DNA from 4 places in the Embleya sp. NPDC008237 genome. Region 3 is predicted to be linked to each of the others. Evidence: riboswitches for the same ligand, from Rfam matches in the RefSeq annotation. Region 3 holds a riboswitch; each other region holds the start of a gene.

Region 1 (4,987 bases), on a different contig from region 3:
ACCCCGGTGAGCACCGCGGCGAGCAGGAACATCCCCTGCCGGAACCGCTGGACGTCCAGACCGAGCGCCGCGGCGCTCTCCTCGCCGGCCAGGAGCAGGTTGAGGTTGCGTGCCTGGAGGAGCAGTACGACCAGGCCGAGCGCGAGCGCGAGGGCCGGTACGAGCAGCAGCGTCCAGCGGGCCGCGCCGAAGCCGCCCAGCGTCCAGAACAGCACCTGGGCGGCGAGTTGCGGATCCGGTGAGGTGAGCACGAGCAGGCTGGTCAGCGAGGACAACACGGCGCTGACCGCGACCCCGGCCAGGACCAGCCGTACCGCGGTGACCCGGCCGCCGGAGCGGGCCACCGAGAACACCACGAGCAGGGTGAGCAGGCCGCCGGCGAACGCGGCCGCGTTGAGGGTGAGCGCGCCGAGCGACAGGCCGCCGACCGACGCCACGCCCCAGCGCATCACCAGGACCGCGCCGCCGGCCGCGCCGGCGGAGACGCCGAGCACGTCCGGCCCGGCCAGCGGGTTGCGCACGATCGCCTGGATCACCATGCCCACCACGGCCAGCGTCGCGCCGACGACCGCCGCGAGCAGCACCCTGGGCAGTCGGGTGTCGGCGATGATCAGGTCGTGGGCGCGGCTCCAGGACGGTTGCACCCACGCGTCGCCGCCGATCCGATGCGCGAGGATGCGCCACGTCTCCGACCACGGCACGGGCACCGATCCCACCAGCAGCCCGGCCGTCGCCGCCGCGAACAGCGCCACGAGCAGGGCACCGACCACCAGCGGGAGCCGTACCCGGCCGCCCGGCACGTCGACCGGGCGGCCCGGGCCCGGCACCGCCGGCGGGCCGCCGCGCAGGATGGCGACCCGTACCGCCGTCGGGTCCCGATCGATCGTCATGACCGGTCGGGGTGCAGCTGCTTCGCGAGTTCCTCGACCGCGTCCACGGAGCGCGGTCCGGGCTGGGCGACGGACAGCGAGACCACCGGGAAGGCGTTCGCGCGCAGTGCGGGTACGTCGGCGAGTACGGGAACGGCCCTGAGTGTGCTGATCTTGGCTTCCACCGACGGCGTCACGTAGTCGTAGATCAGCACCACGTCCGGCTTGCGTTCGGCCACCTGTTCCCAGGAGACCTTGGTCCAGCGCTCGTTCAGATCGGCGAACACGTTGGTGCCGCCGGCGCGGGTGATGATCTCGTCGAGCATCGAGTTGCCGCCCGTGGTCTGCGCGGCGTCGGCGCCCGAGTTGTACACGAACACCTTGACCGGTGTCGTGCCCGCGAGCCGCGCGGTGACCGCGTCCAGCCGTCGGCGCAGTTCGGCGACCGAGTGTTCGGCACGCTCGGGGACGCCGAAGATGCCGCCGATGGAGCGGAGTTCGTCGTAGAGCCGGTCGAAGGTGACCGGCGCCTTGGCGCAGCCCTCGGGGTTGAGGTGGGTCCTGACGTTCAGCTCGCCGAGCCGGGCGCGGGTGTGGCCGGACGACTCCGAGAAGCCGTCGGGGTAGCCCGAGTAGACGAAGTCCGGCGTGGCTTCGAGCAGTTTCTCCAGTGAGGGCTGCGCGTCGGCGAGCACCGGGATGCGCGCGTACGCCTCCTTGTACCTGTCGCCGATGGTGCGGCCCTTGAGGTACGCGGTGCCCACCATTCGGTCGGCCAGCCCCAGTTCGAGCATCAGCTCGGTGGCGTTCGAGGTCAGCGTGGCGGCGCGTTGCGGCGGCCGGTCGTAGGTCGTGGTGACGCCGCAGTTGTCGGCGTCGGTGTACGGCTTGTAGGCGACGGGCGCGGGCGCGCTCGGCTTCTTGTCCTGCACCGCACCGCCGCACGCGGTCGCGAACAGCGCGAGCGCGGCAACCGCGGCGGCCCACGTGCGGGTGCGGGGCATCGGGGTCGGTATCCGCCCAGGCATCGGCGTCCGTATCCGCCCAGGTGTCCGCCTCGGAATCGGCGTCCGTGTCCGCCCCGGTATCGGCGTCCGTGTCCACATTCGTGTCGGCATCGTCGAAGCTCTCCCTTGCGAGTCCTCGTCGGGGAACTCGGGAGGGAGCGCGGCGGCGGACACCGTGCGGCGCCGTCGTCCGACGGACCCGCCCGCGAGGTCCCGGAAGTCCGCGTGCGCGAGGCGAACGCGGGCGACGGCAGGTCTTCGGACTCGTGGGCGGGTTCCGATCGCCACGGGTGTGGCCGGATTTCCTACCGGTCGCCGCTTCCCGGATCCCGTATCACCGGGCCCAGTGCGTGATGGCGACTTTCGTTCCCACTTACCGCTGCGGGGCAGTTCCGGATTCGCACCGGATTCCCTCTTGCGACACCCGGAATCGGTCGAAGCCGGGTGAACCGTTCGCAAGGGCAGCCTAACCATGGTCGATTCGGCGGCCGACCGAGGGGGCCGCGCGGGTCGCCGCAAGCAGGGGCACCGGGGCTTGGATCGGCCCGATCCGGATCGGCGGGCGAGGCGGTTCGGGGCGGGCCGATCCGCGCGAGGTCGGCCCGGGCGAGGTCGCCCCGACCGAGTGGCCCGGAGCCCGTGGCGCCGCCCGTCGCTTCGGCCGCTACTCGGCGACCAGGATCTCCAGCCCCACGTCGCGCAGCGCGTCGAGCGTGTCCGGGTCGGCCGGTCCGCTGGTGATCAGCAGGTCGATGTCCGCCAGCGGGCATACCTCGGCGAGTTCGACCCGACCCAGCTTCGACCCGTCGGCGACCACGACCCGACGCCCGGCCGCCCGCAACATCGCCCGCTTGGCCTCGGCCTCGGGCAGGTTCACGTTGGTGATGCCGCCCGTGGGGTGCACGCCGTTGCAGCCGAGGAAGACCGTGTCGGCGTGGATGCGCTCCAGGATGTGGTCGCCGAGCGGATTGATCAGGGAATGCTGCAACGGCCGCAGGGTGCCGCCGGTGACCACGACCGAGAACCGGGGGATGGCCCGCTCCAGCTCCAGGGCGATGGTCAGCCCGTTGGTGAACACCACGAGGTCGCGCAGGTCGTCGCGGTCCACCAGGGCCCGGGCCACGAACGTGGTGGTCGTACCCACGTCCAGGACCACGCTCTCGGACGGCGACACCAGCGCCGCGGCAGCCTGCCCGATCAGCGTCTTCGCGGGTGATGCCGAGGTCAGCGCCTCCTCGAAGGACGGCTCGACCCGGGGATCGCGACCGGTGAACATGGCGCCGCCGCGGACTCGGCGCAGCCGGCCCTGGCGCTCCAGCACCTCCAGGTCGGCCCGGACCGTCACGCGCGAGATGCCGAACGCCTCGGCCAGGTCGGTGACCTTGGCGAAGCCTCGATCCGCGATCGTCGCGGCCATCCGGGCGCGGCGGCCCTCGGCGGGCAGACCGTCGGTGTCGTCGTCAGGCATGGCCGCCATCTTGCGGACACCTTCCGAAACTTGTCAAACCGCAGGTGGTCCCGGGCGGATGGCGTCCGGGACGGCAGAAATGGCAAGCGTCCTGGGCGCTACGACTTTCTGATTGACAAGTTTTGGAAAGCTTCGCAAGATTGAATACATGAAGAAGACGCAGGCCGTCATGGCCGACGGTCGCGAGATCGTCTACTACGACACGCGGGACGACGCGGTCCGCACCGCCGTCGATCCGCGTGATCTCGCCCCCGTGGTCAGTGGCTCCGAGATGCGCTACGACCGACTGCTCGACGAGTGGGTCGTGGTCGCTTCGCACCGGCAGACCAGGACCCACCTGCCCGCCGCCGACGCGTGCCCGCTGTGCCCGTCCACGCCCGAGCGGGCCACCGAGGTCGCCGAGGCCGACTACGAGGTCGTCGTCTTCGAGAACCGCTTCCCGTCGATGTCCGGGTCCTCGACCTCCGGCCGGGCAGGCCAGGACCCTTCGACACCCGTTGCCGGCGGCGCTGCGGCCGGGCGGCCCGAGCCCGGCTGGGACCACGACCCGTTCCCGAGCCGGCCGTCCGGCGGACGGTGCGAGGTGATGTGCTTCACCCCCGAGCACGACGCGTCCTTCAAGGACCTCACCCCCGAGCGGGTGCGCCTGGTACTGGACGCGTGGACCGACCGCACCGCCGAATTGTCCGCGCTGCCCGGCGTCGAGCAGGTGTACTGCTTCGAGAACCGCGGCCGGGAGATCGGCGTCACGCTGCCGCACTCGCACGGGCAGATCTACGCCTACCCGTTCGTCACCCCGCGCACGGCCACGATGATCGCGAGCACGGCCGCGCACCGGCACCGCACCGGTCGCAACCTGTTCGAGGACGTGCTCGCCGCGGAGCGGGCCGACGGATCGCGGATCGTGGCCGAGGGCGAGCACTGGACCGCGTTCGTGCCCGCCGCCGCGCGCTGGCCGTACGAGGTGCACCTGTACCCGAACCGCCGGGTGCCGGACCTGCTCGCGCTGGAGGAGGCCGCGCGCGCCGAGTTCGGCCCGATGTACCTGGATCTGCTCGGCCGCTTCGACCGCCTCTTCGACGGCGAGCCCGCGCCGTACATCGCCGCCTGGCAGCAGGCGCCGGTCCGCTCGGGCCGGGTCGACTTCGCGCTCCACCTGGAACTTTTCTCGATTCGACGGGCACCGGGCAAGCTGAAGTACCTTGCCGGGAGCGAATCGGGGATGGGTGTGTTCATCAGCGACGTTCCGCCGGAGACCGCGGCGGCACGACTGCGGGAGGTCGGCGAATGAGGCTCATGGTCACCGGCGGAGCGGGCTACGTGGGCAGCGTCGTCGCCGCCCACCTGGTCGCGGCCGGCCACGACGTGGTGGTGCTCGACGACCTGTCCACCGGGCATCGCGACGCGGTCCCGGACAAGGCGGTGTTCGTCGAGGGCCGGGTCCAGGACGCCGCCCGGCACCTGGACCCGTCGTTCGACGCGGTCCTGCACTTCGCCGCGTCCTCCCTGGTCGGCGAGTCCGTCACCGGGCCGGCCGGGTACTGGCACAACAACGTGGGCGGCTCGCTCGCGCTGCTGGACGCGCTGCGTACGCACGGCATCACCCGCTTCGTGTTCTCCTCCACCGCGGCCGTCTACGGTGC
Region 2 (4,987 bases), on a different contig from region 3:
GTCGATCAGCGCGCGCTGCGGCAGCTCCCACGCGGTGCGGTACAACTCGCGCACGTCCTCGGGGAGTTCGGCGATGCCCTGGACCGAGCCCTCGGCGCGCTTGATCCGGTCGCGGACCTCGGGGGTCCACAGGCCGCGGGCCTTGAGCTCGCGCACCAGGTACGCGTTGATCTGGAGGAACTCGCCGGACAACGTCTCGCGCTTGAACAGGTTCGACACCTGCGGCTCGATGCACTCGTAGGCGCCCGCGATCGAGGCGATGGTCGCGGTCGGTGCGATCGCCACGAGCAGCGAGTTGCGCAGGCCGTGTTCGGCGACCCGGTCGCGCAGCGCATCCCAACGCTTGGTTTGGGTCGGCTGGACGCCCTCCCACAGGTCGGGCTGGAGCCGACCGCGCGCGGCGTGCGTCTGGGCGTAGGCGGGGTGCGGGCCATGTACCTCGGCGAGCGCCGAGGAGGTCTCCAACGCGGTGAGGTAGATCTCCTCGGAGATCAGCGTGGACAGTTCGCGTGCCTCGACCGAGTCGAACGGCATGCCGAGCGTGAAGAACACGTCCTGCAGGCCCATCAGACCCAGGCCCACCGGGCGCCAGCGCGGGTTGGACGCGGCGGCCTGGTCGGTCGGGTAGTAGTTGATGTCGATGACCCGGTCCAGGAAGACCACAGCGGTGCGAACCGTCGCGCGCAGCTTGTCCCAGTCCATGCCCTCGCCGGCGACCACGTGCGCGCCGAGGTTGACCGAGCCGAGGTTGCACACGGCCGTCTCGCCGTCGCTGGTGACCTCCAGGATCTCGGTGCACAGGTTGGACAGGTGCACCACGTTGCCCGGCTCCGCGGCCTGGTTGCAGGTGCGGTTGGCCGCGTCCTTGAAGGTCATCCAGCCGTTGCCGGTCTGCGCGAGCGTGCGCATCATCCGGGCGTACAGGTCGCGCGCGGGCATCTGCCGGACGAACCGGCCGTCCCGCTCGGCGGCTTCGTAGACCCGGTCGAACTCGGCGCCCCACAGATCGGGCAGTTCGGGCAGCTCGTTCGGGTCGAACAGCGACCAGACGCCGTCCTCCTGGACCCGGCGCATGAACAGGTCCGGCACCCAGTTGGCCAGGTTGAGGTTGTGCGCGCGGCGCGCGTCCTCACCGGTGTTCTCGCGCAGTTCGAGGAACTCCAGGATGTCCGGGTGCCACGTCTCCAGGTACACGCAGGCCGCGCCCTTGCGCCGGCCGCCCTGGTTGACCGCGGCCACCGACGAGTCGAGCGTCTTGAGCCACGGCACGATGCCGTTGGAGTGCCCGTTGGTGCCGCGGATCAGCGAGCCGCGCGAACGCACCCGCGACCATGCCACGCCGATGCCGCCGGCGAACTTCGACAGCCGGGCGATCCGCCCGTACATGTCGTAGATCGACTCCAGCTCGTCCTTGGGCGAGTCGAGCAGGTAGCACGAGGACATCTGGGTGTGCACCGTGCCGGAGTTGAACAGCGTCGGTGAGCTGGGCAGGTAGGCGAGCGAGGACATCAGCCGGTAGAAACCGATCGCCTCGCCGGGCTCCCGGGCCAGGCCGCACGCCACCCGCAGCAGGAAGTGCTGCGGCGTCTCGACCACCTTGCGCGAGACCGGGTGGCGCAGCAGGTAGCGGTCGTACACGGTGCGCAGGCCGAAGTACTCGAACCTGCGGTCGCCTTCGGCGTCCACGGCGGCGTCCAGCTCGGCGGCGTGCTTCGCGACGAACGCCGCGGTCTCCGCGCCGATGACGCCCTCCCGGCGACCGAGCGCGATGCCGGCGCTGAACGAGGTGACGCCGGCCGCCAGGGCCTCTTCCGCGATCCGGCCGGCGAGCAGGCGCGCGGCGAGCCGCGAGTAGGCGGGCTCCTCGGCGATCAGCTCGGCCGCGGTGCGCACCGCCAGGTCCGCGGCGGCGCCCTTGTCCGCGCCCTCGTTCAGGCCCGCGACGACCCGGCGGACGACCCGATCCGGATCGACCTCCGGCAGATCGCGCGCCTGGGTGCGCACCAGGGTTGCCAGTTGGTCCTCGGGGCTTTCGTCGATCCGCATCCGGGTCGCGCCCACGCTGTCCACAACGGTCACGTGCTCTCTCCTCGCGAGCTCGTACGTACAGGTGACCCCGCGCCCGAAGGCACGGGCAGCCGGCAGGTATTCGGACTCGCGGGCATGCCGGGGCACCGCCGGGCACGGCGTGCTCGGCGGGCCGCGGAGTACCTAGTGGTCGTCGCTTCCCGAATGTCTCTCGACGTTCGGCGCTCCATGACGACGTTCGTTCCCGCTCACCGCTGCGGGGCAGTTCCGGCTTCACACCGGATTCCCTCTCGCGTCGCCCTTCCCCTGAGGGAACGGCGAACCAGCTGCGTCGCAGAGCATATATGTAGTGGCGGGGTGGTCGTTGCACCCCCAGGTGTTGTGTCGTGTCGCGGTTCTCGGCGTACCACGGATCGCCACCGGCGGGCCCGCCACCGGCGGTGCGGCCCCCGGGGCACCGGGTGCGGCGGTGCCCTGCGGGCGGTGTGGGACCGGCTCCCGCCGGATGCCCGGCACGACGGTACTCGCGTGCACCGCGTCGAGCGGTCGCGCGACACGCCGGCGGCGCGGTGTCGTGGGGCCTGCCGCATCCGCCGCGAGGGCGGCGGCCGGGGCGACCCGAGAACGGGTCTCCGCGCCGCGCCCGGCGGGCGGCGGAGGCGGTCGGGCGGTCCGCCGCGGGCGCGGGCGGTGCGCGGGCTCAGGGACGGCCGGTCCGCGGCCCGGAGTACGGCGGGCGGGCGTGTCGGGCCGGGCGGTCGTGCGGTCGGTCCACCGCTCCCGGCACCTCCCGACCCGAGTCGCGCCACTCCGCGACCAACGCCTCGTAGACGGGGGTCTCGATCGTCTCGGTGGGCCACGGCCCGAACGGGGCCCGCAGGATCTTCATGCCGACCCAACCGCGCGAGGGGGCGTGAAGTAACCACCAACCGGGTGATGCCACTCGGTCGGTTGACGTATCGACTCGGATACAGGTAGCCGAAACGGTCCCGACTCGCCCGGGAACCCGGGCTCCGGGCATCGGGCATCGGCGGACGGCGTGCCGTCGCGCGGGACCACCGGCCCCGGCCGCCTCATGCCGGCGGCGCGGCGCCCCGCCCCTCGGGACCCGCCGGGGCTTCCGGAGCCGCTCGGCGCTCGGCGGCCCCGTCCGCGCCCGAGGAGTCCGGATCGCTCGCCGCCCGGAGTTCGGCGAACGCCTCGCCCAGCGCCGCCGCCGTCCAGTGCGCGTTCAGGCCGCTCGGGTTCGGCAGCACCCAGATCCCGGTGTCGCCGATCGTCTCGTGCTGCCGGCCGACCACCGCCTTCGGCCGGCCGAAGCCGGTCCGGTACGCGCCGATGCCCAACACCGCCAGCCAGGCCGGTCGGTACCGGTGCACCCTGGCCGTGAGCGCCGCGCCGCCCGCGATGTACTCGTCCTTGGTCAACTCGTCCGCGCGGGCGGTGGTGCGGGCCACCACGTTGGTGATGCCGAGACCGAGCGCGAGCAGCTCGTCCTGCTCGGTCGGAGCGAGCAGGCGAGGTGTGAACCCGGACGCGTACAGCGCGGGCCAGAACCGGTTCCCCGGACGGGCGAAGTGCCGACCGGTGGCGCCGGACCACAGGCCCGGGTTGATCCCGCAGAACAACACTCGAAGGTCGGGCCCGATCACGTCCGGGATGCTGCGCCCGTGTGCCGCGGCCAGCTCGGCGGCGGTGGGGTTGCGGCCCGGCGGGATGGGCAACACGAGCGCTTTCGCGGGGCCCGGCTCGGGCTCTTTCGCGCTCATGGTGCCTCCGCGATCAGCGCCGTGCCCACCGATCGGAAGCCGAGCCGGCCGTACATGCGCGCCACGTCCTCGTCGCCCGCCGACAGGAACACCGTGTCGTTCCCGCCGTCGAGCGCATGCCCGGCCAGCTCCCAGGTCACCGCCGCCGCGAGGCCGCCGCGTCGGGCCGCGGGGAGCGTGGCCACACCGACGATCTCCGCCGTGTCGTACAGGTGCTGGTAGCTGCCCACGCACAGGGGCCCGGCCGGGCTGTACGCGGCGAACATCACCGTCTCGCCGGAGCGCAGCCGCTCGTTGAGGTAGGACAGCAGATTCGGGTCCTGGCCCAGGGCGGTGGTGTCCCGCTCGGTGGGGCCGTCGGTTCCGGACGCGGTGCCCGGGTTGGCGAACCCGACCGTCGCGACGCTGTGCACGATCGCCAAATCGGTGGCGTCCGCCCGGACCCGACGCACCGTCACCAGATCCGGCAGGTCCGGGCGTTCGCTGGGTCGCTCGGTGGGATCGAGCACCATCAGCGGGTGCTCGTGCACGTGCAACTCGGCTTCGATCGCCGCTGCCCGCAGCGCCGGGGTGGTCTCGTCGACCCATTCGAACGACTCGGGCACTTTCAACTCTCTCTGCCGCGCCCGCACCGCGCGGACGTCCGCGGCGGTGGGCTCGACGGAGCTGCCGAGCGTGGGTCGTGCGTAACGGGGCCATCCCTGGCCCTCCCGGACGAACAGGGTCAACCCGCCGAACGTCTCCGTACGCGTGGCCCGGCGAGCCACCGCGTCGTAGAACGTCTCCAACTGGGCGCGCACCTCTGCGGCGGACTTCGGCATGCGGGCCAGTGTGACACGCCCGCCCGCTCCGATTCCGGGCCGGTGGGCCCGACGCGGACGGGTCGAGCACGTGGTGGTCGGCACCCTTCGGCCCGGGCCGACACGCGCTCGCGCCGGTGTCCGGGCGGCAGGTGATCCGGGCCCGCCCGCGGGCGGTAAATTCCGTTGGAGCGAGCGATGGCGCGTCACACAATGGCGGGCATGGCCATTTCCCTGCACCACATCGTCATCGACGCACACGATCTGCCGGGCCTGGCCCGTTTCTGGGCCGACGTCCTGGGGTGGGAGATCCTGTCGGAGCGCGAGCGCGAGGTGGTCATCGGGACCGAGCCGGGCGCGCCGATCGGCATCTGTTTCATGCCGGTCACC
Region 3 (4,987 bases):
GCCGTGGGCGTTGACGAGGTCCAGGCAGTCCAAGTCGACGTCTCGGAGCGTCAAATGGGTGCTGACCTGCCGGTTGAGCAGGGACAGCTGGAGGCTCGGCGCACGCAGTCCCTCTTTGACGTCGACGGTCGCCCGGCGGCGCCGCCGGTCCGCGTCACCCGCATCGCGGACGGCACGCGGCACCCACGAGCCGACCCGGCCACAGCACCCGGGCCCGGTCTCGGCGACGCCCGATCGGTAGGTCGCCGGTGGGCGCCGTGGGGGCCACCGGCCGGGGCGCGCTCGATGCCTCACGCCTCCAGGCGGCTCAGCGCTTGCATGGCCTCGCGCTCGATGCGCGAAAGATCGCCGAGGATCGTGCCGGCCTGCACGAGAAGTCGCGGCTCGCCCGATTCACCGGCCTTCTCGATCAGTGCTGCCACTTCCGTCCACAGGGTGGCTGCCTCGGTGTACAGCGTGTGCCCGGTGCGCAGATGGCCGCTGTCGAGCACTTCGGTGCACTCGGCGAGGAAGTCGCGGTAGAGGTTCCGGAACAGGGCGCCGCCGGTGCCGGCCTTCTCCATCAGCAGGGCGGCCTGTGGCAGGTCACGCTGCGGGGCGTCGGTGCGCTGGAACCATGTGCGCACCAGCTTGCCGGCCTTCTCGATGCCGCGGTGGCCGAGGTTGGCGATGGGCGGGTCGAGGAACGCTTGGGCACAGCCGGTGATGGCGGGGATGATTTGCCCCTGCGGCGAGGGCGGGTTCCTCGGAGCGGTGAGGGTGAAGGAGCGGTGCTTGGCGGTCATCGGGCCGCGCGCGGCCCTGGCCCGGGCGAGGCCGGTCAGGCTCGTGGCCACCGCTCCGCCCTGCTGGTCGGTGTCCACCAGGTAGGCGAAGCGGTCGTCGTAGCCGTACATGGCGACGACGTGGCCGCCGAAGTGGACCTTCGATCCGAAGTAGTCCAGATGGTAGCTGTCGAGTTGCAACCCGACCGGTCGACCGGCGTCGATGACGGCTGTCACGTTCTCCCACGCCCTGCGGGGGGAGGCGGTTTCCCGGACCTGGAGTTCGTACCCGAGTCCGGTCGCCAGGTTTTTGGTGAGGTCGAACGGCTTGACCCGTCCCCCGAGGAAGGGGAAGCCCATGCTCTTGCTGTCCCAGTAGATGAAGGACAGGCCGGAGCCGAGGCCGAAGAGCATCGGCTCGGACAGATCGAGTCCTTGGTGACGCAGCAACACCCCCAGAGTCGTCGTCTCGCAGTGCTGCGTACCTCGGGCATCGATGTCCGTCACCATGGTCACGCCGTGTTCTCCTCGCCAGGAATCGTCAGCCGGCTCATCGGTTCTTCGTGCGGTGCCGGTTTCGCCCGACGTGTCCGCGGCTCGTGGCCGGGCCCCGCGGATGAATTCGGCGCGCACACGGGGGAGATCATGCCGCGCGCGGCCCTGCGAAGCGAGCCGGCCCCGGCCGCCGCCCGCGAAGACTTCGACGTCGCCCCGCACACCGGGATCCGCACCGCGGTTCGGCCGGCGGCCGGATCGCCGGAGTGGCGGGTCACCGGGCTCCCCGAAGGCGAGGCCGCGACCCTTTCGGGCCGCCTGCCGCACGGATGCACCGCGCCGCGCGCCGTCCACTCGGTGGACTCGCGTTCCGAACCCGCCCGCGGCCGGCTAAGCTGGCGGACGCAGTCGGTTCGCCCTGCCCGCCAGGCAGACGCGTCGCAAGAGGGAACCCGGTGTGAATCCGGGACTGCCCCGCAGCGGTGAGTGGGAACGACCGCCGTCAACAGCACTGGGCCCGCGCCGGGCCCGGGAAGCGACGGCCAGTAGGAGTCCGCCTTTTCGGTGGGCACGCCCACGAGTCCGAAGACCTGCCACTGCCCGTGCGCCGCCGAAGCGCACGGTGATCTCGGTGACCTCGTGGGCGGGTCGGCGGACAACCCGGTGGGACACGTGCGCGAGTGCGCCGAAGTGGCCCCCGCGGTTTGCCATCCCTTCGCGCCTTCGATTCGTCCCGGGATCCCGGAGACAACTCGCGAAGGAGAGTTCCGTGACCACCAAGTCCGCAGCCGCGGCAGCACGCGCCACCGTGTACGGCTACCCCCGACAGGGCCCGCGCCGAGAGCTGAAGAAGGCCATCGAGGGCTACTGGGCCGGTCGGGTCACCGCCGACGCGCTCGGCGACGCCTCGGCCGAACTGCGCCACGCCAACTGGCGTCGGCTCGCCGATGCCGGGATCCACGAGGTTCCCACCGGTGACTTCTCGCTCTACGACCACGTCCTGGACACCAGCGTGATGGTCGGCGCGATCCCGGCCCGACACCGTGCCGCCGTCGAAGCCGACGCCTTGGACGGCTACTTCGCGATGGCGCGCGGCACCCGGGATGTGGCGCCGCTGGAGCTGACCAAGTGGTTCGACACCAACTACCACTACCTGGTCCCCGAACTCGGCCCCGACACCACGTTCTCCGCGAACTCCGTCAAGCAGGTCGCCGAGTTCGCGGAGGCCACCGCGCTGGGGCTGACCGCGCGCCCGGTGCTCGTGGGCCCGCTCACCTTCCTCCTGTCCGCCAAGCCCGCACCGGGCGTTGCGGCCGACTTCCGGCCGCTGACCCTGCTGGACCGCCTGTTGCCGGTGTATGCCGAGGTGCTCGCCGACCTGCGGGCCGCCGGCGCCGAGTGGGTGCAACTCGACGAGCCCGCTCTGGTCCAGGACCGCAGCTTCGCCGAACTCAACGCCACCGCACGTGCGTACCGCGACCTGGGCGGTCGCACCGACCGACCCAGGCTGCTGGTCGCCTCGTACTTCGATCGTCTCGGCGAGGCGTTGCCGATCCTGGCCAAGGCCCCGATCGAGGGCCTCGCCCTGGACTTCACCGGTGCCGCGGCCGCCAACCTGGACGCACTGGCAGCGGTCGGCGGGCTGCCCGGCAAGCGTCTGGTCGCCGGCGTCGTCGACGGCCGCAACGTGTGGATCAACGACCTCGGCAAGTCGCTGACCGTGCTCGGCACTCTGCTGGGCCTGGCCGACCGCGTCGACGTCGCAGCCTCCTGCTCGCTGCTGCACGTACCCCTGGACGCCGACGTCGAGCACGACATCGACCCGCAGATCGCCCGCTGGCTCGCCTTCGCCCGACAAAAGACCGCGGAGGTCGTCACTCTGGCTCGCGGCCTCGGGCAGGGCACGGACACCATCGCGGCCCACCTCGCCGCCAACCGGGCCGACCTGGCCGCACGCAACGCCTCCGCCCTCACCCACGACCCCGCCGTGCGCGCCCGGGTCGCCGCGGTCACCGAGGCGGACGGCCGCCGCGACCAGCCCTACCCCGAACGAGCCGCCGCCCAACGCACCCGCCTGGGCCTGCCGTTGCTGCCCACGACCACGATCGGCTCCTTCCCGCAGACCGCCGAACTGCGCACCGCCCGCGCCGACCTGCGCGCCGGACGCATCGACGACGCGGCCTACGAGGAACGCATCGAAAACGAGATCCGCGAGGTCGTCTCCTTCCAGGAGAAGGCCGGGATCGACGTCCTGGTGCACGGCGAACCCGAACGCAACGACATGGTCCAGTACTTCGCCGAACAGCTCACCGGCTACGTGGCCACCCGACACGGCTGGGTCCAGTCGTACGGCACCCGCTACGTGCGCCCGCCGATCCTCGCCGGCGACGTCTCCCGCCCCGAGCCGATGACCGTGCGCTGGACCTCGTTCGCCCGGTCGCTGACCGACCGACCGGTCAAGGGCATGCTCACCGGCCCCGTCACCATGCTCGCGTGGTCCTTCGTCCGCGACGACCAGCCGCTCGGCGTCACCGCCCGGCAGGTCGCACTCGCGCTGCGGGACGAGGTCCGCGATGTGGAGGCCGCCGGGAGTTCGGTCATCCAGGTGGACGAGCCCGCGCTCCGCGAGACCCTGCCGCTGCGCGCGACCGACCACCCGCGGTATCTGGCCTGGGCCACCGAGGCCTTCCGCCTGACCACCTCGGGCGTACGCGCGGCCACCCAGATCCATACCCACATGTGCTACGCCGAGTTCGGCGACATCGTGCGGGCGATCGACGACCTCGACGCCGATGTGATCAGCCTGGAGGCGGCCCGCTCGCACATGCGGGTCGCCACCGAACTCGCCGCCCACGGCTACCCGCGCGAGGCCGGACCCGGCGTGTACGACATCCACTCCCCGCGCATCCCCGGTACGGACGAGGTGGTGGGCCTGCTGCGCGAGGCGCTGGCCGCGATCCCCGCCGAGCGCCTGTGGGTCAACCCCGACTGCGGCCTCAAGACCCGCGACTGGCCCGAGGTCCGCGCCTCGCTGGAGAACCTGGTCGCGGCGGCCCGTGAGGTGCGCACGACCCTCCCCGGTCCGCTCTCCTGACCTGGGCCGTGTCCGGCGGACACGGCCCAGGGGTCGCCGGGGCGAGACCTTGCGGTCCCGGCCCGGCGGCCCCTCCGCGACCTGCTTCCTGTGGACCTCGCGTTTCACTCGGCTACGAGCCGACCCGCGGCCTCCGGGTCCGAACGCGCGCGGTCACATCGCGATCCATTCGCTCGACGTGGTCACCTCGTCGAGGACGTCGGCAAGGGGCTCGACGCCCAGGCCGGGGCCGGTGGGGACGTCGAGGTGCCCGTCGGAGAGGACGAAGGGCTTCGTGAGGTCGGTGGCGAAGTATCGGCTGGAGCCGGAGGTGTCGCCCGGGAGGGTGAAGCCGGGCAGGGCGGCCAGCGCCACGTTGGCGGCGCGACCGATGCCGGTCTCCAACATCCCGCCGCACCAGACGGGGATACCGTGGGCGCGCGCGAGGTCGTGAATGCGGCGGGCTTCGAGATAGCCGCCGACGCGGCCCGGTTTGATGTTGACGACGGAACAGGCGCCGAGGGATATGGCCGCCGCGGCGTCGGCGGCGGACCTGATGGATTCGTCCAGGCAGATCGGGGTGCGCAGCAGCTTGGCCAGTGCGGCGTGCTGGACCATGTCGTCGTTGGCCAAGGGCTGTTCGATCAGTTGCAGC
Region 4 (4,987 bases), on a different contig from region 3:
CCTGCTGCGCCAGGAGTGGGCGGAGGGCTTCGCGACGGCGGTGCACGTGGTGCTCGACCTGGAGTCGGGCGAGTACGAGTTGATCTCGGCGGGCCATCCGCCGGGCGTGCACTGGATCGCCGGCTCCGGACGCTGGCAGGTGCTGGAGGCGGTCGGCCCGCTCCTGGGGGTGATCGAGGACGCCGGTTTCGAAGGTGTCAAGGGTCGGTTGGGTCCCGGCGACGCGCTCCTGCTGTTCACCGACGGCATGGTGGAGATGCCCGGCGAGGACATCGCCACCGGCATCGACCGCTTCCTCGGTGAGGCCGAGCGCATGGTCCGGGACGACTTCCACGACGCGGCGCGCCGGATCGTGGCGGCGGCCGGTCGCAATGTGGGGGACGACCGCGCGGTGGTGCTGCTGCGCCGGCGGTGAGCGGGCCGGGCCAGGTCGGGGGATTCCGATGGATCAGGCCGCCGGACAGGACCGCCGGATCAGGCCGCGTCGTCCGGTGGCGGGATGCGGGTGCCCGGGGCGCGGCACCCACCGGGCCGCGCGGGACTCGGCCCGGGCGGCCCGGAGCGCACGGCCGGCCGGGGCTGCGGGACCGGACATGCGTCCGGGGCCCGCGTCCGATCAGTGCGCGCGGGTCTCGGCGGTGGACGGCCGGACCGCCAGGGCCGCCAGCTCGGCCGGTGTCCGGGGCAGGCCGCCCGTCGGCGTCAGGCCGTGCGCGGCCAGCACGGCGGCGGCCGCGTGGGCCCAAGTCGGCCGCAGACTCGCCGCGGCCAGCAACGCGGTGTCCGCGAGCAGCACCTCCGCCGGCCCGGTGTGCAGGCGCCCGTCGGCCAACACGGCCGCGTCGTCGGCCCAGCGCAGCGCGAGGTCCACGTCGTGCGTGGCCATCACCACCGTGGTCCCGGCCGCACGCAACTCGGCCAGGGTGTCCAGGAGGGCCTCCTGTCCGGCCGGGTCCAGGCCGGCGGTCGGCTCGTCCAGCACCAGCACCTCGGGCCGCATCGCGATCGCACCGGCGATGGCGACCCGCTTGCGCTGGCCGAAGGACAGCAGGTGCACCGGTCGTTCGGCCAGCGCGGTGATCCCGAGCGCGGCGAGCGCCTCGGCCACCCGCGAACGCACCTCGGCCGGGTCCAGGCCCAGATTGAGCGGCCCGAACGAGACGTCCTGGCCCACCGACGCGGAGAACAGCTGGTCGTCGGGATCCTGGACGACCAGCTGCACGACCCGACGCAGCGCGGTGAGTCCCTTGCGGTCGTGCCGAATCGGCACCCCGTGCAATTCGACCCGCCCCGAATCCGGCACCAGGCCGCCGGTCAACAGCCGCAGCAGCGTGGTCTTCCCGCAGCCGTTCGGCCCGAGCAGGGCCAGCGCGCGGCCGGCCGGAACGGCCAGGGACAACCCGCTCAACACCGGCGGCCCGTCCTCGTAGGCGTAGCCGATCTCTCGTACCCGCAACGGAATCACGGCACCACCGATACCAGGAGAAGGGTGGCGGCGACGACCGCCGCCACCACGAACAGGGAGCCCACGACGAAGGCACGCGAGATTCGTACCTCGTCCACGAGCACCCGCAGGCGCCCGTCGTAGCCGCGCCCGGCCAGGCCCGCCTCCAGGCGTTGGGCGCGAGCGAACGCGTGCACGAACACCGCCGAGCCGAGCCCGGCCACCGAGCGCCACCGGGCCCGACGGGTGCGATGGCCCAGCCGGCCGGCCTGCGCCTGGTTGATCCTCGCGGTCGTGTCGTAGAGCACGAACAACATCCGGTACATCACCGCCGCGACGTCCACCACGGCGGCCGGGACACCCACCCGGGTCAGCCGGGGCAACACGTCCGACAGCGGCGTGGTGAACGCGAACAGCAACATCGCGAGGCCGGCGGCACCGGAGCGGGCGAGCAACTCGGCCGCGTGGCGCGGTCCGTCCTCGGCCCACCCGACGCCGTCCGCGCCGATGCTCACGAGCAGCGTCAGGGCGCCGGTGGCGGCGAAGCCGAGCGGGGCGCGGGCGGCCCGCCACAACCGCCGGGCGGGCACCTTGGCGAACCCGAACGCGACGACCAGGACGGTCCCGGCGACCAGGACCGCGCCCGGCCACGGCGGCAGCGCGACCGCGCAGCCGAGCAGCCCGAAGGAGAGCACGGCCTTGTCGGCCGGGTGGCGGCGGCGCCACGAACTCGCGTGCGCCGCCGCATCGATCGGCAACACGGGATCAGCGACCCGGGGCCGATACCGGTGCCTCGGCGGCGGCGTCCGCCGGCTCGTCGGGTGTGTCCGCGGCCTCGGGCGCGAGTCGGCGACGGGTGCGCTTGACGCCGAACACGTAGCCGACCACGCCTGCGCCGACTGCGGCCTGCAACGCGAACAGGCCGGACTCGATCTCGCCGGACGGCGGTTCGTACAGCGGGCTGAACCACGGTTCGTAGTCCGGGTCGTTCTCGGTGATCGCGGTCTCGGCCTGGGTGTCGGAGCCCGCGAACGGCTCGTCCTTGTGGTCGCCCATCCCGAACACCACGGGCAGCGCCGCGAGCAGCACCACGGCCAGCACGATCAGCAGGTTGATCTTCGTCGAGCGCTTCACTTGGTCTTCTCCTCCTCGCGCGCGACCCGCGCGTCGGTGACCACACCGAGGCGGATCAGGTCGCCTCGGCTGGACTGCCGCAGCAAGCGCACGACCAGGACGGTCAGCAGACCCTCACTGATCGCCAGCGGGATCTGGGTGAGCGAGAAGATGCCGCCGAACTTGGCCAGGGCGCCGGGGAATCCGCTGTCGGGGTCGGGGAAGGCGAGGGCCAGTTGCACGCTTGTCACGCAGTACGTGCTCAGGTCCGCGACGAACGCGCCCAGGAACACCGCGACATCCAGCGGCATGGTGCCGCCGCGTCGATCGAGTAGTGAGCGGGCCAGTCGATAGGCGCCGTAACCCGCCCACGGGCCGACGATCGCCATCGAGAACGCGTTCGCGCCGAGTGTGGTCAGCCCGCCGTGCGCCAGCAACAACGCCTGGAAGAGCAGGGTGATCGTGCCCAGCACGGCCATGATCGGTGGTCGGAACAGGATGGCGCCCAGTCCGGTACCGGTGGGATGCGAGCAACTCCCGGTGACGGAGGGGATCTTCAGTGCGGACAGCACGAACGAGAACGCGCCGGACGCGCCCAGCAGCAGGGTGTTCTCGGGGCGGTCGCGTACCTCGCGGGTGAGCGCGCGGGCACCGTGGACGACGAACGGGGTCGACGCGACGCCCCAGGCGACGGCGTGTTCCCAGGGCAGATAGCCCTCGGCGATATGCATGAGGAAGGGTCCCTCTCCAACACCTCGTGGACGGACGATCGCCGTGGCCGGTCTCCTGGCTGACGGGTCGTACGTTCACGTCTCCGCCTTCCCGGGGCCGCGCAAGCGGTCCCAGTGGCTTCCCCGAGACGACGAATCAACGTTTTCGCGGGGGTGGAGGAGAACTTCCCGATCACAGTGGCGAGGGCCGCGCCGGCATCGAACCGGCTTCCCGAACACCACGGCGAGCCGACACTAGTGGTCGGATGGACATGGCGACAAGGTGGCTTTTGCAAACCGTGCGCAAGACCACAAGATGGGCGGAGCGGCCGATCAATAGCCGCATTCCGGAAACGGGCCGCAGCTGTCCTGGCCTTGCGCGCACTCGCGCGGTCCACGATCCGGGGCGGCCCGCGGGAGGGCGACCCGGGTCGCAGGCGGCGCGGACGAGTGCCGTGCGGCCGGCTCAGTCCAGGCCGGGGCCGCGGCCGCGGACGACCAGGGTGCCCGCCACCCGATCGCCGACCCGCTGCCGTCGCTCGCTGCCGAGCACCGCGGTCAGCCCGATCGCGCCGAGTGCGAACGCGTCGACGGCCAACAGCAGCCAGCGGATCCCGAGTTGGCGCCGGCCGGCACGTCCGCCGGACACGTCCACGACGCGGATGCCGAACACCTGCATGCCCCACGTGCGCCCGTCGTGCTCGGCGGGACGCAGCACCCAGTACCAGAACAGGATCGCGACCGCGACGACGATCACGCCGGCGGTGATCGTCGTGGTCAGCGGACCGCTGCGGATCGAGCCGTCGGGGTGCGTGGGCAGCAGGACGAACAGGAACATCGCGGCTCCGGGCAACAGCGCGGAGGCCACCACGTCCACCAGGAACTGGCCGATTCGGCGCCACAGCACCGAGGGGACGAGCGGGCTCTCGACCGCGGGCAGCCACAGTCGGGCACCCGACCGGGCGGGACGTGCCGAGCGCGCGAAGTGCTGCGGAAGGCTCCGTTCGTACATGTCCTTGTACTTTCCGCTACCGGGCGAGTTGACTCCCGGCGCGGCCGGATATCGCAGAGATTGCGCCCGGTCGGCGGACATGGAGGCCGACCGGACACGGAGGGGAGGCGGGCGGTCACCGGAATCGACCGGAGGACGTCGTTCGATGACCCGAAGCCGAGTCGTGCGGTGCCGCGCCGCGCCGTATCGAGCCGAGCCCGCGCCGCGACGCGGCGGACGTGGTCCGGCGCGGCGCCGGCCGATCAGGGCGTCATCGGACCGTCCGCCCCGAACAGGTCCGGCTCGGAGCGGCTGATCACGTCGTACAGCGGCTTGTAGTTGATCCAGGCCACCGTGTCGTTGCCCAGCTGTTCGCGGGTCAGCCGGGCGTTCTCCGGCGAGATCGGCTTGAGTTCGCCGGCCGCCTGGGCGAGCAGCTGCACCTGGCAGGAGCGCTCCATGGTGATGAACCACCACGCCGCGGCGTCGACCGACTGCCCGACCGTGAGCAGGCCGTGATTGCGCAGGATCAGCGCCTTGCGCGGGCCGAGCGTCTCGGCGATCCGGCGGCCCTCCTCGGCGTCGAGCACGACACCCGCGTAGTCGTCGAACAGCTCGTGGTCCTCGTAGAAGGGGCACACGTCCTGGGTGATCGGTTCGAGCCTGATGCCGAGCGCGGAGATCGCCCGCCCGTGCACGGAGTGGCTGTGCGCCGCCGCGACCACGTCC

The links. A riboswitch is a leader RNA that binds a small molecule or an ion and turns the genes downstream of it on or off. The one in region 3 is predicted to bind cobalamin.
Region 1: it holds a riboswitch for cobalamin, as region 3 does, so the genes downstream of both, ACFZBU_RS09860 (ABC transporter substrate-binding protein) here and metE (5-methyltetrahydropteroyltriglutamate--homocysteine S-methyltransferase) in region 3, are expected to answer to the same signal.
Region 2: it holds a riboswitch for cobalamin, as region 3 does, so the genes downstream of both, ACFZBU_RS05600 (ribonucleoside-diphosphate reductase subunit alpha) here and metE (5-methyltetrahydropteroyltriglutamate--homocysteine S-methyltransferase) in region 3, are expected to answer to the same signal.
Region 4: it holds a riboswitch for cobalamin, as region 3 does, so the genes downstream of both, ACFZBU_RS09690 (energy-coupling factor ABC transporter permease) here and metE (5-methyltetrahydropteroyltriglutamate--homocysteine S-methyltransferase) in region 3, are expected to answer to the same signal.

The regions. Positions count from the first base shown of each region.
Region 1 is NZ_JBIBGL010000003.1:673,257-678,243, reverse strand. It holds gene ACFZBU_RS09865 (FecCD family ABC transporter permease) at 1-890, opposite strand, end outside; gene ACFZBU_RS09860 (ABC transporter substrate-binding protein) at 887-1,873, opposite strand; cobalamin riboswitch at 2,108-2,345, opposite strand; gene ACFZBU_RS09855 (DeoR/GlpR family DNA-binding transcription regulator) at 2,541-3,344, opposite strand; gene galT (galactose-1-phosphate uridylyltransferase) at 3,493-4,635, shown strand; gene galE (UDP-glucose 4-epimerase GalE) at 4,641-4,987, shown strand, end outside.
Region 2 is NZ_JBIBGL010000002.1:553,364-558,350, forward strand. It holds gene ACFZBU_RS05600 (ribonucleoside-diphosphate reductase subunit alpha) at 1-2,046, opposite strand, end outside; cobalamin riboswitch at 2,123-2,370, opposite strand; gene ACFZBU_RS05605 (hypothetical protein) at 2,729-2,917, opposite strand; gene mug (G/U mismatch-specific DNA glycosylase) at 3,102-3,797, opposite strand; gene ACFZBU_RS05615 (GNAT family N-acetyltransferase) at 3,794-4,618, opposite strand; gene ACFZBU_RS05620 (VOC family protein) at 4,820-4,987, shown strand, end outside.
Region 3 is NZ_JBIBGL010000040.1:4,869-9,855, forward strand. It holds gene ACFZBU_RS47410 (MarR family transcriptional regulator) at 1-183, opposite strand, end outside; gene ACFZBU_RS47415 (BtrH N-terminal domain-containing protein) at 291-1,274, opposite strand; cobalamin riboswitch at 1,688-1,854, shown strand; gene metE (5-methyltetrahydropteroyltriglutamate--homocysteine S-methyltransferase) at 2,029-4,353, shown strand; gene menC (o-succinylbenzoate synthase) at 4,507-4,987, opposite strand, start outside.
Region 4 is NZ_JBIBGL010000003.1:633,841-638,827, reverse strand. It holds gene ACFZBU_RS09710 (PP2C family protein-serine/threonine phosphatase) at 1-415, shown strand, start outside; gene ACFZBU_RS09705 (energy-coupling factor ABC transporter ATP-binding protein) at 617-1,465, opposite strand; gene cbiQ (cobalt ECF transporter T component CbiQ) at 1,462-2,205, opposite strand; gene ACFZBU_RS09695 (energy-coupling factor ABC transporter substrate-binding protein) at 2,210-2,578, opposite strand; gene ACFZBU_RS09690 (energy-coupling factor ABC transporter permease) at 2,575-3,288, opposite strand; cobalamin riboswitch at 3,316-3,526, opposite strand; gene ACFZBU_RS09685 (RDD family protein) at 3,734-4,279, opposite strand; gene ACFZBU_RS09680 (class II aldolase/adducin family protein) at 4,522-4,987, opposite strand, start outside.